Regions from separate parts of the Leptolyngbya sp. CALU 1928 genome, predicted to be linked through region 1. Evidence: riboswitches for the same ligand, from Rfam matches in the RefSeq annotation. Region 1 holds a riboswitch; the other holds the start of a gene.
The links. Region 1 has a riboswitch for cobalamin ahead of AC1S5B_RS09805 (energy-coupling factor ABC transporter permease). Riboswitches for the same ligand answer to the same signal wherever they lie in the genome.

Region 1 (8,081 bases):
ACTGTGGCAAGCAAAATTCAATAGACCTCCTGTGGAATATGCTGCCCAAGCCTGGGATGCAGCAGCACTGCTGGCGCTTTCTGCCCAAGCTGCCCAAGCAAATACAGGAGAAGGTATTAAAAGTAAGCTGCGGGAAGTTGCCAATGCACCCGGTGTAGAAGTGTCTGATGTCTGCGAAGCCTTGAAGTTACTCAAAGAAGGCAAAGATATTAATTATCAAGGGGCAAGCGGCAACGTGGATGTAGATGAAAACGGCGATGTCATTGGCGTATATGACGTGTGGCAGGTGGCAGATGACGGCAAACTCAAAACCGTCGGCAAAGTGAAGCCTCAGTAATGTGTTGAACTAGCCTAGCGACCAAAAGTGTAGGCAATTCCAAACAATATACCGACATCCAGACCACCGGCGGGTGCGAAGTTAGCAGCGGCGGTTGCAGTCAGGCGATCGGTGATTGGAAAATCTAGTCCACCTGTCACGATAAAATCAACTGCCTCATTCCGGGTTGAAATGGAAATTCCAGCCCCAACATAGGGATTAAATTGAATCGCCCCGGCGGACACAAGCGGAAAATCGTAGGTGATCGGCACCAGAAACGTGACTGCATCTGTCACAAATATCCCTGGGCGAACAGAGGCAAAATCGGTCAGGGCAACTTTACTAAAAGCAGCAAAGCTCGTATTCCCGATCGCCGTATCGCCTGTCACTCCGATATTGACTCCTGCTCCCACATAGCTGCGTCCATTTAAACTCAGCTTTCTGGGAGCCACTGCCGCCTGTTCTGTTGCAGGGGGTGTCTGAGTCAATATAGGTGCCTGAGTAACCTCCAAAGGTGATTGAGGGGCGAGGGTTGTAGCAGAAGTTGAAGTCGTTCCTGGAATGGGAATTGATAGATCATTAGTATTAAAATCATTGAACTCAAGCGGAGTTTCTGCCTGCGGTGCAACTGATGAACTTGACGGGGCGGCATCGAGCGCTAATTGAGATATTTCACCGATTTCAGCAGGCGATGGATTAGCAGGGTCGCTAGCGGATGCAACCTGTCCGGATGTTTGCAAGCAAAATGCCGTTGAGGCAGCAAGTATAAGAATATGTTGAGCTAAGCAAAATCTCACGGTATGAACTCCTCAATGTAAGACGGTTAGAGTTACGGATATAATGTTGGTCTAACAGCTTAGGACAGTCCTGCTGAAGCAAGCCTACAACAGTCTAAATCGGCTTTCTGACAGCGGTTGCTACACTACATATGGCAACCGTAGTAACTGGACAAACGGGTATTTATCCTTGCGTTAAATTGATTAGTAAATCAATCTCTCGAAAAGCTACCGTTTATTCAAGAGCAAATTTAGTTTCACCAAGACACTTTATTAGCCGATTCCAGAATATTAGTTGAACCGAGTAAACTTCACCTCTGTCGGGAGAAGTAGCGATCGCCACTCCCATTAAGCCGAGATCAAGCAGATCGTCAAAGTCTACCCGTCAGTTTGGATAGGCACTTGCTTTTATGAATATGCCACCGATTTATACCCCTCTGAGTTTTAAACGGGTTTAGTACACTTGCCCTTGACTGATTGGGATTGACTATTTGTTTTAACGGAAAAAGTTCACCCGCCGCTATCTGATGGCAACTACTTGCTTATGCATTATGGCGGTCGGGTGCAAGCCTTGTTAGGCATCATTGTGCATTTCAGCCGCAAGCAAAAATTGTACGCTCCGGAAATTCTTTCGCTTCCCAATGCTTACGGATTTTAGTTGCCGCTCTAGCAAACCGCTGATTTTCATCGTCGCCATGCATCGCCTCAACAAAGGTGACATCTCCTGATTACTTAGCGACGCGCAAGATGCCTCGATTTTGACCAATACGGGTCGAACGGCTTCGGAATCTTGGGTCTAGCTCATAGATACCAGAAACAAACGCATATTCTACCGATGCACTGGTTTCGGAGATCTTTTCGATGTCGATGCACATCCAATCAACGGTTCGCATTTTTTCCATGATGTATGAATGACACCTAACGACAAAGATAAGCGGCGACAAGAAAGCTAGAGATGAAGTACAAAAGCCCTACTCGCCGCTTCATCGCAGTTTTAGACCCTATCTCAGCGCAAACAACAACGTTCGAGAGCAAGTCTTGACCAATTAAAGTAAACTAGTTTATATTAAACGAGGAGACGATCATGGATATCGATCAACTATTCGTAAACGCGCCCAACCCGGAGGATTTTGCTGGGTTTCTGATTTGGCAGTTGTCAAACAAATGGGAAAAGTACGTCAATCAACAGCTCAAGGAGTTCAATACCAGCCAGGGAGAGTGTTTTCATCTCATCTCGATCTTGCAATTATCCGCAAGACTAAGTGAGGTCACTCAAGTTGATGTTGCTCGGGTGACGGGAGGGTCAATGATGAATTCCTCCAAGATATTGAAAAGCCTAGAGAAGAAGAAGTGGATAACGCGCCAAACGGCTTCCGACCCACGGGCTAAAAAAGTTGAGATAACCGAGGCAGGCATAGCTATCGCAAAAGATACGGCTATGGTGCTCGGAAAAGCCAATGAGATTTTTTTCGGTGTAAATCATACCGAAAAACTGATTACTACGCTTCAAGAAATCAACCGAAATCACTCATAAATAACTAACATGAACTCACAGCAAATTCATCAATTTCTTGAATCTATTATTCAGAGCTTTTTCCAGTCGTTTGTATCTCAAATGCTGGTGATAACGATTGTTTACTTCCTTGTCTGGAAAATCTTTGCGCCTAAGTTTAAGCGTTTCCGCATTCAACCCGTTAAACGCGCTGGCTCAGTGCAAATTCGGCAAGAAATCAAAAACAGCGTAATTGTAGTATTGGCAGGTTTGTTCACAACTCCCATTGTGCTTATATTGCAGCAAATGGGTTACACCAAAATCTATACTGATCCTAGCCAGTACGGGCTTGAATATCTAATTTTTAATGTGGTGATACTGTGGCTCATCGGCGATGCTTGGTTTTATTTTGCCCATAGAGGGCTTCACCAGCCAGCACTTTACAGGTATATTCATGCGGTTCATCATCAAAGCTTAGATGTCACTCCTTACACCACGCTGTCGTTTCACTTCCTGGAACCTTTAATTCTTTCAGGCTGGATTTATATTGCGATTTTCCTGTTTCCGGTCAGCGTTGTAGCCATTGGAATCAATCAGGTTGTAGGGTTGCTAAATAATATCAAATCCCATCTTGGGTATGAATTTTATCCAAAGTTTTTTGATAGAACACCCCTTAAATATTTGGTTAACAGTACACACCACAATCAGCACCATACGAAGTACAACGGCAATTATGGGCTGTCTCTAAGATTCTGGGATCTTGTTTTCGGTACAGAGTTTGATGATTATGACCGGACTGTAAGCCAAGTAAAGAACCGTAGAAATCCGGTAAGAATCGTTGACAATTCAATATATAGAACAATCAAGATCTCCAAAGTTGTACCTGAGACTCACGAAGCCACTTCAATTTATTTCGAGCCTGAAGACAAAAACTTCTATAACTACTTGCCAGGGCAACATATTAACCTCCGTATCAAAGTTGGAGGTAAGGTATATGAGCGCATTTTTTCCCTCAGCAGTTCTCCTGTAGTAGATAATTTTTTACGGATTACGGTAAAGCAGCATAGTGTGGTGACTACTTACCTGAGGAATGAAGCCAAAGTTGGTGATGAAATTCAGGCTTTGTATCCCTGGGGGCAATTTAATGTATGCCTCAATCCTGACAAAGCTAAAAATTATTTAATGATTGCTGGGGGTAGTGGTATTACACCGATTTATTCAATGGTTAGGTCGATTCTGGCAAAGGAAAAAGATAGTAGGGTAGTCCTACTTTATGCTAATAAAAGCACAGAGGGGTCGATCTTCTTCCAGGAAATTGAGGATCTTAGCAACAGATATGATAATTTTTCAGCTTTAGACTTTATCAGTGGTCAAAAACGCTTGGATAGAGACATTCTTGTTCAGTCTCTCCAAAGCCAGATAAATCCAGAAATATATATTTGTGGTCCTGCGGGGTTCAAAAGAACAATTAAAACCTATTTGAAAGATTTAAGAGTTAGTACAAAACGTTTACACGAAGAAGACTTCGCTAATGGATATGTGAGTTTTCTTAACTAATCCTTTCAGCAAGCCTTATTTGATTTCTATTGCCTACTAATTCTAAAGGCGGTTTTGATGTGGCGGCGATCGAAGACCACTATTAAATACCATTCTCATGGTTGGCTCTTAAATAGCTGACTTTAGTTGTACATCAAATTACGTTATACGTTAGCCCAAAATTTTCTGAATATCTTATTTATAGGGGCGATCGCCCGAAAGTTTCTGGATAACGCCGCCATGAAAAACCGACCTACAAATGGCAGAATGCAACCCTTACGGCAAGTCTGCTAATGCTCTAACTAAGGCTGCCCCCATTGCCTTGCAGCCCAGCAGGGTCATCCCTTCCGATATGATATCGCCCGTACGATAGCCCTGATCCAGCACCTTCATTACGGCTTGCTCAATGAGATCGGCTGCGGCAGGTTGATCTAGCCCATAGCGCAACATCATCGCCGCACTCAAGACTTGCGCCAAAGGATTTGCCTTATCTTGTCCGGCAATATCAGGGGCAGAGCCATGCACCGGTTCAAACAAACCTGGATTTGCAGCCCCCAAACTGGCAGACGGTAACATGCCGATGCTGCCCGTGAGCATGGCGGCTTCATCGGACAGAATATCGCCAAAGAGGTTGCCTGTAACGATGGTGTCGAACTGACGTGGATTGCGGACGAGTTGCATGGCGGCGTTGTCTACATACATATGAGACAGTTCTACATCGGGATAGTCGGCAGATAGGGCAGTGATGCGATCGCGCCAGAGTTGCGACACTTCCAGCACATTCGCCTTATCCACAGAACAAAGCCGCTTGTTGCGCTTCCGGGCTGCCTCAAACGCCACGCGCCCAATCCGGTCAATTTCCGACTCCGCATATGCCATGGTGTTTACGCCACGCTTTTCACCCGATTCCGTAGTAAACACGCCCTTGGGTTGTCCAAAGTAAATGCCACCCGTCAACTCCCGCACCACCATAATGTCTACGCCTTCCACCACTTCTCGCTTGAGGCTGGAAGCATCGATCAACTGGGGCAAAATTTTGGCAGGGCGCAGGTTGGCAAACAACCCCAGCGCTGATCGAATGCCGAGCAATCCAGTTTCAGGACGCAGATGTCGCGGCAATGTGTCGTATTTGGGGGCACCGATCGCCGCCAGCAACACCGCATCACTGGTTTTACAAGTTTCTACCGTGGCAATCGGCAGGGGTTCACCCGTCGCCTCTATAGCCGCCCCACCCAACAGCGCTTCCTCAAACTCAAAGCTCAGGTCTAGCTGGGTTCCCACCACCTGCATCACCTCCACGGCAACTGCCATAATTTCGGGACCAATGCCGTCACCAGGAAGTAGGGTAATGCGGTAGGGCTGAGTCATAGGGCGTTTGGATGGAAATATTTCACAGGCTATCCATCATAAGTCAAGACGGCATCCCAAACCAGCCGCCTCAACTTTAGATAAAAACTTTCTTGACGAAGATCTCCGAAATGCTGCTAATCCAGTAAGCTAAACGTTGACTGATCGGTTTCAACGGGAAACAGCCGTTGGAGGAAACAGGGAAAGCGCAGTGTAAATCTGCCACTGTCCCGCAACTGTAAAAGAAGGAATGAATTTTAAGTCTTGAATTTTGAGTCAGGCAATCCAACTCAAAACTAAGAACTCAAAACTCAAAACTCCTTAAGTCAGAACGCCTGCCGATAGTCACACTACACACCGTCTCATCTGCGAGGTACAGAGTGAAGGCATATCATCGAAAATGGGTCAGCCTGGGAAGCATGGCTGGCTTGACTTGTTATTTATTACTCGGCTCGGCAACTCCTGCCGCTGCCATGCATATTGCGGAGGGGTTTCTGCCCGTGCAGTGGGCGCTGTTTTGGTGGGCGGTGTCGCTGCCGTTTTTTGTGGTAGGGCTGCGATCGCTGACCCGTATTACCAAGGAATACCCTGAACTGAAGCTGCTGCTGGCGTTGGCAGGCGCATTCACCTTTGTCTTGTCGGCGCTCAAAATTCCATCGGTCACGGGCAGTTGTTCCCATCCCACAGGCACGGGCTTAGGTGCCATCCTATTCGGTCCGCTGATCATGACCGTGTTAGGGACGCTAGTGCTAATTTTTCAGGCTATTCTGCTGGCTCATGGTGGCGTGACGACCTTGGGCGCAAACGTTTTTTCGATGGCGATCGTCGGACCGCTAGTTGCCTTCGTTGTTTACAATCTGGTGATTAGAACTGGCAAGCAAAAACTAGCCGTTTTTCTCGCTGCAATGCTAGGAAATTTGCTCACCTATTTAACCACCGCTGTGCAATTAGCCTTGGCATTTCCGGCTGTTCAGGGCGGTTTTCTTGCCTCATTCGCTAAGTTTGTTGGCATCTTTGCCATCACCCAACTCCCCTTAGCCATCAGTGAAGGCTTACTGACAGTGCTGGTTTGGGGCTGGCTGCAAAAATATGGGCAACAGGAATTGCAAGCTCTCAACATCTTTGAAACAGGAGCCATCACTCATGAATAAATTGTCGAGTAGCTGGCTGCTGCTGTTGGGGGTAGTCATTTTGGCGCTAGGACCTCTTTTTGTGCTGCAAGGAAAAGAGTTTGGCGCAACCGATGGCAATAATACCGCCGCAATTCAGGAGATTCATCCAGACTACAAACCCTGGTTTAACCCTTTGATTAAAGATTCGGGTCCTGAAATTCAAACGTTTTTATTTGCAGCCCAGGCAGGAATTGGTGCCGGAATCGCGGGCTATGTTTTGGGCTTATACAAAGGGCGATCGCAAGCTCGTAAAAAAACTGATCCTTAGCTACAGCACTGCACATTTAATTTATAGAGAGTCTTATGGCTGCAAAAATTCCAGTAACCGTCATTACCGGATTTCTCGGTAGTGGCAAAACGACGCTAATCCGTCAGCAATTGCAAAACAATCAAGGTCGCCGCATCGCCGTATTGGTGAATGAGTTTGGCGAAATCGGCATTGATGGCGACTTGCTGCGATCGTGCCAAGTGTGTGATGAAGATGGCGAACCCAGTGCGACCAATATTGTGGAACTGAACAACGGTTGCCTGTGCTGCACCGTGCAAGAAGAGTTTTTGCCGACGATGCAAGAACTGTTGAAGCGGCGCGATCGCATCGACTGTATTTTGATTGAAACCTCTGGGTTAGCCTTGCCCAAGCCATTGATCCAAGCGTTTCGCTGGCAAGAAATTCGCACAGGCGCAACGGTGGATGCAGTGATCACGGTCGTGGATTGCGAAGCCGTGGCAACGGGCACCCTCGCCGCCGATCTGGGGGCATTAAACGAGCAGCGCCTAGCCGACCCTAATCTAGATCACGAAACTCCCTTAGAAGAACTGTTTGAAGATCAGCTTGCCTGCGCCGATTTGGTGCTGCTGACTAAGAGCGATCGCGTCGATCTGCAAACCCAGACCCAGGTGAGAAACCGCGTTCAGCAAGAATTGCGAACTGGCGTGAAAATCATTGCTTGTCAAGATGGGCAGATTAGCGCCGACATCTTGCTGGGGTTTAACGCCGCCGTGGAAGACAACCTGGATGCCCGTCCTAGCCATCACGATACGGAAGAAGAGCATGAGCATGACGACACGATTACCTCAGTGCCCGTGATTTTTACCGCAGCAGTAGAGCCACAAGCCTTACTGCAAACTCTGAAGCAGTTAATTGCCGACCAGGAAATCTATCGGATTAAAGGCTTTGTCAATGTGGTTAACAAGCCGATGCGGATGGTGTTGCAGGGGGTGGGCGATCGCATTGAAACTTTTTATGACCGTCCTTGGCAACCCGATGAAATCCGTGAGACTCGACTGATCGTCATTGGTCAGGCGCTCGATCCCGCGCAAATTCTTGCAGCTATTCAACCTTTGTCCCCGATTGCATCATGAACCATCCCCACGCAATTTTTGTTTGCACAACCTGTGGCAAAAATCAGCACAGCGATCGCAAAAATGATCCCAGTGACGGC
Region 2 (8,081 bases), on a different contig from region 1:
TTTTACTGCCGAAGTGATGTTGCAGCGCGGGATGAAGCAATTCGTTGATCAAGGTTGATTTACCAGAACCGGATACGCCTGTGACGCTGACCAGTTCGCCTAGGGGGATTTCAACATCAATATTTTTGAGGTTGTTGCGGTGGGCATTGCGGATTTTGAGCGATCGCCCATTCCCAATACGACGTTCTGTGGGCGTATTAATCACCTCGCGCCCTGACAGATACGCTCCGGTTAACGATTCTGAGGCAGCCAATAAATTCTCAAAGCTCCCTTCGGCAATAATTCTGCCGCCATGTACGCCTGCTCCAGGTCCAATATCGACCAAGTGATCGGCAGCGCGAATAGTTTCTTCATCGTGTTCCACCACGATCAGCGTATTGCCCAGATCGCGCAGACGCACCAGCGTTTTTAAGAGGCGGGCATTATCTCGCTGGTGCAGCCCAATACTGGGTTCATCTAGCACATACAGCACCCCTGTTAACCCGGAACCTATTTGGGTAGCCAGCCGAATTCGTTGAGCTTCACCACCAGATAAGGTCATTGCAGCGCGATCGAGGGTGAGATAATCCAGCCCCACATCGAGTAAAAACTGAAGTCGAGCTTTGATTTCTCGCAGCACCAAATCGGCGATCTGTGCCTGCCGCGGAGTCAAGTTCATTTGATTAACGCGATTGAGGCACTCACGAATGGAAACGCCCGTTAAATCGGTGATGCGATATTGCCCAATCCGAACCGCGATCGCTTCCGGGCGCAGACGCTTGCCACCGCAAACTTCACAGGGTTGATCAACAAGATACTGCTCTAGTTTTTGCTTATAGGTATCAGAGTTAGCTTCTTGATACTGGCGCTCCAACATCGGCAAAGCACCCTCATATCGGCGGCTGTAGCCTTTGTTCTCCCGATATCGAGAGTCCACATCAATCCAGATGGGTTCTTTGGAACCATGGAGCAGCACATGCTGTTGCTCGTCTGTAAGATTCTTCCACGGCGTTTGAATATCAAAGCCAAAGGCTGCTGCAACGCTGCACAGCAAAGAAAGATAGTAAGTATTGTCTTTGTCTGACCAAGGGGCGATCGCGGCATAGACGGGCAGTTCTGGCTTGGGAATCACCAATTCTGCGGAAAATTTGCGATGCATTCCCAACCCGTGACAAGCAGGACAGGCACCATAGGGCGAGTTAAAAGAAAACAATCGCGGTGAAAGCTCTTCCATCACTGCACCATGTTCGGGGCAGGCGAAATTTTCAGAGAAGACTAGAGAGATAGGGGCTAGAGGTTCCAAGCTAGGAGGATCACCATAGTTACCCCCTTTTTCAGCCACCTTGAGGGATTGCCCCGCCGGAAACGCTACTACATTGCTGCCCTCATCTTTCTTCTCTTTTCCCTCTTCTTTGTTTCCTGCTCTCCCATCTGCCAACACATCAATAATGGCAATGCCTTCAGAGTGTTTCAGGCAAGTATTGAGAGAATCTACTAGACGTTCTTGGATTCCCTCTTTTTTGACTAGGCGATCGACCACGATTTCAATCGTGTGCGCCTGATTTTTATCCAGTTCAATTGAGTCTTCCAGTTCGCGAACTTCACCATTAATTCGGACGCGAACAAAGCCCTCTGAGCTAAGGCTAGACAGCAGTTTTCGGTGGGTGCCCTTTTTGCCGCGAACCACAGGAGCTAGAATTTGAAAGCGTGTGAGATCGGGCAAATCCATCACGCGATCGCTCATCTGATCAATACTTTGGGGTGCAATTGAGCGATCGCAATGGGGACAATGCGGCTCGCCAGCACGTCCATACAGCAAGCGCGTGTAGTCATAAATTTCGGTGACGGTGCCCACACTGGATCGTGGGTTATGAGACGTAGATTTTTGATCAATCGAAATGGCAGGACTCAGCCCCTCGATCGCATCCACATCAGGCTTATCCACCTGACCCAAAAACTGACGGGCATAGGCACTCAGCGATTCAACATAGCGACGCTGCCCCTCCGCAAAAATCGTGTCGAATGCAAGGGATGACTTGCCTGAACCCGAAACCCCAGTAAAGACAATCAGGCGATCGCGAGGCAACTCTAGATCAATGTTTTTTAGATTGTGCTGCCGTGCCCCCCGAATCCGAATCGTATTGAGGGGAGAGGGGAAAACAGGGCTATGACCGTTTTGAGAATGAACGGCTGGATCGTCTGAACTATTCCGGCGTTTAGGCATAGAAACCGAAGGACACATTCCTTAATGATTTATAGATTCTATCGTCTCTAATCGATACTGCACCTTTTTAGCTGGAATCAATCCTGCTTCAATACGGTTAGCTTGATCAAATTTGTCTGCTTAGATTAAGACATCGACTTACGCTAATCGTCCGAGCTTTAATACTTATGATAATTGTCGATTTAGTTGACTTTATTTAATAGTTGTGTAGATATTCAAAAGAAAAAATCTTGTCTTGTCGTCAGTCCAATGATAGAAACATAACTATAGGACATTTTTACTATTTTCTCATCAAAGAAAGATTGATTGCTACCTAAAGTTGATACTTTAGGTAGAGCATAGGGTTAACTGAAAAAAGCTAAGTTCGCAAGAAGTAATTAATAAAAACATGTCTAATTCAAGTGAGACAGTCAGTTTAACAGAATTATCCGATGAAGCCCTTTTAGAAATTTGCAGAGCCGCTGAGGTGATTGCTTGTGAGTGTCCTGGCTATTTGGCACGTTTGCTACGGCAAGTACGGACATTCCGCGTTTACACGACTAGTTGTATTGAGCAGTTTCCATCGGATACGGACACTCATCTTTGGCTAGCAGAGCAAGCAGCACGGGTTGAAGACATCCTTCTACAAACAATGATTGAGCTAATGCAGAGAGAGAACCTAATTGATAGTGAGCAAAAGGTTTCACTGGATAAATTATCCGAACGGGCGCGCGCCACAATGCTAAAACAGGTTGGCATGTCCTAACGCAGCCCCCACCTGCTGCAAAAATTCACTGCCCGAAAACTAACGGCCCAAAAACTAACGGCCCAAAAACAATGGCAATTATGAGTCAATTTTGCTTATCCTAAAGGGGTAGAGAATGGGGTTTCTTATTTGAAATTTGATTGACCTGTTAAATCTTTGATTAGGGGAAAACAAGCAATGGGGTTGGGAGATATCGTCCAAAAAGCGATGTATTTGGGAGTTGGGCTAGCCTCTCTAGCGGGAGAGAAAGCGACCGAAAAATTGGCTGAACTGCGATCGCAAGCCCAAAAGCTTGCTGATGAAATGGTGGCACGCGGCGAAATGAACACCGAAGAAGCCCGTCGCTTTGTTGATGAGATGGTCAATAAAGCGCAAAATCCTTCGGTGGAAAGTTCTATTCCTAACCCTTCAGCCGAGCCTCGTAAAATTGAGATTTTGGATGAGGATGAATCTGCCGCCCAAGATGATGTGGATGAAATGCGTCGTCGAGTAGAAGCGTTACAAGAAGAGCTAAAACATCTACGAAACAATTGACTATTCGACTTTACGAGGCTTTTTACAGGGTAGATTCTAGGGTATGATGGCTGCATCCATTTTTGCAGCGGTCTAGCTTGCATAGTTGAATACTGTCTAGCCCATGCATTTGAGGATGCGCCCTATTCCTCCGGTATTCTCTAACGTAATTGAAATAGGTCATTATGGAAAGTTGGTCGCAGGAATTCTCTGAAATGATGCAGACTTTGGTAGAAGGGGTTGAGCAGTTGGTCACTGACTTGACCCAGCAAATGGACAAGGCGATCGATTCTTTTATCGATACATCAGAAGAGATTGCCGAGCAGTTGCAAAACACATTTGAGCGTGAAATTGGGACACCCATTAACGATTTTTTTGACCCCATCATAGATGCCTATGAACTTGAAATTGAGCCTCACCTAGATGATTTTTTTGATCCTCTTTTAGAAGCGTATCTTGGGTTTGAGATTGCGGTTGAAGAAACGACTCAACCCTTTACCCACACGGTAGAACCGATGTTGAATGATCACGGCGCTTGTGTAGGCTGCCGCAACTATCATGGTCAGGCATACAACGGGGTGATGCTGGTTTGTGGAATGCATCCTTCGGGTTGGGAAGAGGAAAAATGCCCCGATTGGCAGTCAACTTGGAAAGAATAGGGAGCCTTGCTGAATCTAAAATGAAGCGTTTGGGAGCAGTCTCTTGTGAATTCCCTTCATCGTCGTTAAGGTTTACTTGTCTTCAGCACTGCTCTGAGTAGCTCTATGGTTCAAACCTATATTTCGGAACTTTTTTGAAAGATTAACTAAAAGAGCAACAATGGCAATCGTAATTGCAGGCGAACGTAGCGGAGTGGGTAAAACCACTGTTACGCTAGCGCTTTTGGCGGCGCTCTGTCGGCGCGATCCGGCGCGAGTCCAGTCGTTTAAAGTTGGACCCGACTATATCGATCCGATGTTTCATCAGTTTGTCACGGGGCGCGCCTGTCGCAATCTTGATCCAGTTCTCACTTCAGAAGCTTATGTAGTTGAGTGCTTCCAGCGCCACTGTCAATCTGCCGACTTTGCACTGGTAGAAGGGGTGATGGGATTATTTGATGGCGTAACGGGCAAAGATGATTGGGCAAGCACAGCACATATCGCACGATTATTAGGATTACCGATCGCGCTAGTGCTTAATTGCAGCAGCACTTCCCGTTCCATTGCCGCGATCGCCCATGGCTTTACTAGCTTTGATCCTCGGTTAACCTTTGCAGGAGTCATCTTAAATCGGGTCGGCAGCGATCGCCATCTTCAACTCCTCCAAGATGCGATCGCACCTCTCAACCTGCCCATTCTCGGAGTTCTGCGACGACAAGACGAAATCACCATTCCCGATCGCCACCTCGGACTCATCCCCACCGCCGAACTTCCTCAACTAAAAACCGTCATCGATCATCTTGCCCACCTCGGCGAAACCTGCTTCAACTGGGACATCCTCTCCCCTCGCCTTCAGGCTCCTTCTCCCTCTCCCCCTCCCCCTTTCCCCCTCTCCCCCTCATCCCGCCACCCCGACACCCCGACACCCCGCCTTGCCATTGCCCGCGATCGCGCCTTCAGCTTCTACTATGCCGACAACCTCGATCTGCTCCAAGCGGCTGGATTTGAACTGGTGGAATGGAGTCCGATTTGCGATCGCGTCCTCCCCGAAAACATCCACGGTTTCTACTTTGGCGGCGGTTTTCCAGAAGTATTTGCAGCGGCATTAAGCGACAATCAAACGATACGGCAAGCAGTGAAAACGGCGATCGTCGCCGGAATGCCCACTTATGCCGAGTGTGGGGGATTGATGTATTTGTGCGATCGCATCATTGATTTTGAATCGCAGGCATATTCTATGGTGGGAATCTTGCCAACAGACGCGCAAATGGGTAAGCGACTGACCTTGGGCTATCGACAGGCAACCGTACAGCGATCGACCGCCTTGATTGATGCCGGTGAAATCATTTGGGGACACGAATTCCATCGCTCCTACTTAACCGCCGAGCCAGAACAACCGATATTTGCAATGCAAAACTATGACGGCATGCTACATCAAACCGAAGGATGGCAACCGCTTCAAGTTCATGCATCCTATCTACATCTACATTTTGGCGGAAAGCCTAGGCTGATCCAGCGATTGTTGCACCAGTGTCAGCACTATCAAGCGGGGTTCAAGTAATCGACTCTAGTTCAACAATCCAATATCCACAAAGCGATCAACTCACTGAATCACTGTGTCTTGTTCCAGTGAGTTGATCGGATAACAATACACTTGATCAGTCGGTAGGATGGGCTTTCAACCAATAGCCCAATCTTAGAACTGGGTGCGTTTGATCAACTTTCAGCCCAACGAAGATGTCAAACCTCTATTCCTAAACTATGCTAATGTCTAAGATGATATCGGTTCTGATGGGGAGCAGCCATCAGACGCAAGGGGGAAAGTTCGGTGTGAATCCGGCACTGTCCCGCAACTGTAAAGGAAGCAATGAGTGATGAGCGTTAGATTTTGAGCCTGTTGATTTAACTCAAAACTGAGAACTCAAAACTCAAAACTTTCTCTAGTCAGAATGCCCGCCGATCGCGGTTAACGTTCACCCCTATCTGCGAGGTACAGATTGTGTCTAAAAGCTTTTTTCGGTTTCAATGGGCTGACAGCAAGTCGCATCACAGCAGCAAATAGCTTATGGCAACCCTAGCCGATTGCCTTTAACGGATGGCTGAAATTTGACGGCGTTTTAGCCATTGCAATTCTGATAGTGAACTCATAAATGAAAATCATGGTCTAACGGCTGATGTTCTCATGTCCATGTTCATGGGAGATCTAAGGAGAGCGATCGCCCTGTTTAGACCGATCGCGCATCAAACATCAAAGCTGTAGCAATCTAACTTGAAGTGATCGCACGTCCCTAAATAGGGATAGTCAATCAGCGATGCGGGTAATTCCTTGAGCTTATTCATAAGAGATTTATTTGAATGGAAATTACGGTTAAAAAGTCAGATTTTGTTTTAATTCCCTACGTAAAAAGCAATGATTTACTCGCAACTTATCAAATTCTTAATACAGTCGTCCCCTATTTTCTTTTATGGTTTTTAGCCGTTAAAGCCGCAGCTATTTCCGTTTTATTGCTGCCGCCCATTATGGTTTTGATCACACTTTTTTCAGTGCGATGTTTTTCTTTAATGCATGATTGCGGACACTATTCGCTTTTTCGTGCAAAACGGGCTAATCGGTTGGTCGGCTTTATCTTGGGTGTGATCAACGCAATCCCTCAATATCCTTGGTCAAGGGGACATGCCTATCATCATAAAACAAACGGCGATTGGGAGCGGTATCGTGGACCCTCTGCCTTGCTCTCAACTGAAGAATTCGCCAAACTGAGTCCATTGGCTCAGCGGCGGTATGAGTTCTTAAGACACCCATTGATGGTTTTTCCGGGTGGTTTTTTCTACCTGGCGATTAAGTCAAGACTGGCTCTAATCGTGGGAACTTATGATTTTCTCCGTCATGTATTGACTTGCTTGAAAAGCAACCCCGGCATGGGTTTCGCAAAAATTATCTCTTCTCACAAATCTAGAAGTTGGTATACAGCGGCTGAGTTTTGGGATTTGCTTTTCAATAACATTTGCGTAGTCAGCAGTTGGATTTTCTTCGGTTACCTACTGGGATTTGGGTTCTTTCTAAGCGTTTACTCAATCACGCTGACGGGCGCGGCGGCAATCTTTATCTGTGTCTTTTTTGTGCAGCACAACTTTGATGGCTCTTATGCCCACAAAACCGAAGACTGGGACTACTTACAGGGCGCGATCGCGGGCAGTAGCTATCTAGAGTTGCCAGCAGTGCTCAAATGGTTTGCCGCAGATATTGGATATCATAATATCCATCATCTTTCCGAAAGAATTCCTAACTACAATCTTGAGGCTTGCCATAATCAGAATAGACACTTACTCACTCAGGTAAAAAAGTTGCGAATAATCGATATTCCTGATTGTTTCAAATTTATCCTGTGGGATTCTGCCTCAAGTCGTTTAGTTTCGATCGCATCATTTCGTCAAACTGTCCAACCCATCGGAGATGCAGAACAAAGTATTCCAAACAAAATTGAGATAGCAAAAGCGATCGTCCAAAAGGTTGAGGTTTTATCTAAATGAACTTATTTGTTGCTGTACTTGGCCTTCTCCTCGCACTACTGATAGCAGGCATCGTGCTCTATCTCTTTACGGCTCGTCGCTATCAATCCTCTGACTCGGTTGCCAACTCTTACGATGAATGGACTGAAGATGGGATTCTGGAGTTCTATTGGGGTGATCATATTCACCTGGGTCACTACGGTTCGCCGCCGCAACGCAAGGATTTTCTAACGGCTAAATCTGACTTTGTACATGAAATGGTGAGCTGGGGCGGGTTAGCTCAGCTTCCCCCTGGCACTACTATTTTAGACGTGGGATGCGGGATTGGCGGCAGCAGCCGTATTTTAGCGCGAGACTATGGCTTTGCCGTCACCGCAATCACCATCAGCCCCCAGCAAGTGAAGCGAGCACAAGAACTGACACCAACCGAACTAGATGTGCAATTTCAAGTAGATGATGCGATGTCGCTGTC

Region 2: it holds a riboswitch for cobalamin, as region 1 does, so the genes downstream of both, AC1S5B_RS24405 (fatty acid desaturase) here and AC1S5B_RS09805 (energy-coupling factor ABC transporter permease) in region 1, are expected to answer to the same signal.

Annotation. Positions count from the first base shown of each region.
Region 1 is NZ_JBXBCE010000001.1:2,105,365-2,113,445, forward strand. Features, by position in the region: gene AC1S5B_RS09780 (ABC transporter substrate-binding protein) at 1-337, shown strand, start outside; gene AC1S5B_RS09785 (hypothetical protein) at 352-1,113, opposite strand; gene AC1S5B_RS09790 (MarR family winged helix-turn-helix transcriptional regulator) at 2,177-2,626, shown strand; gene AC1S5B_RS09795 (sterol desaturase family protein) at 2,636-4,141, shown strand; gene leuB (3-isopropylmalate dehydrogenase) at 4,397-5,488, opposite strand; cobalamin riboswitch at 5,617-5,823, shown strand; gene AC1S5B_RS09805 (energy-coupling factor ABC transporter permease) at 5,887-6,618, shown strand; gene AC1S5B_RS09810 (energy-coupling factor ABC transporter substrate-binding protein) at 6,611-6,907, shown strand; gene cobW (cobalamin biosynthesis protein CobW) at 6,943-8,001, shown strand; gene AC1S5B_RS09820 (DUF1636 family protein) at 7,998-8,081, shown strand, end outside.
Region 2 is NZ_JBXBCE010000018.1:357,444-365,524, reverse strand. Features, by position in the region: gene uvrA (excinuclease ABC subunit UvrA) at 1-2,203, opposite strand, end outside; gene AC1S5B_RS24425 (hypothetical protein) at 2,592-2,948, shown strand; gene AC1S5B_RS24420 (phasin family protein) at 3,126-3,482, shown strand; gene AC1S5B_RS24415 (hypothetical protein) at 3,647-4,120, shown strand; gene AC1S5B_RS24410 (cobyrinic acid a,c-diamide synthase CobB) at 4,281-5,660, shown strand; cobalamin riboswitch at 5,866-6,074, shown strand; gene AC1S5B_RS24405 (fatty acid desaturase) at 6,455-7,630, shown strand; gene AC1S5B_RS24400 (methyltransferase domain-containing protein) at 7,684-8,081, shown strand, end outside.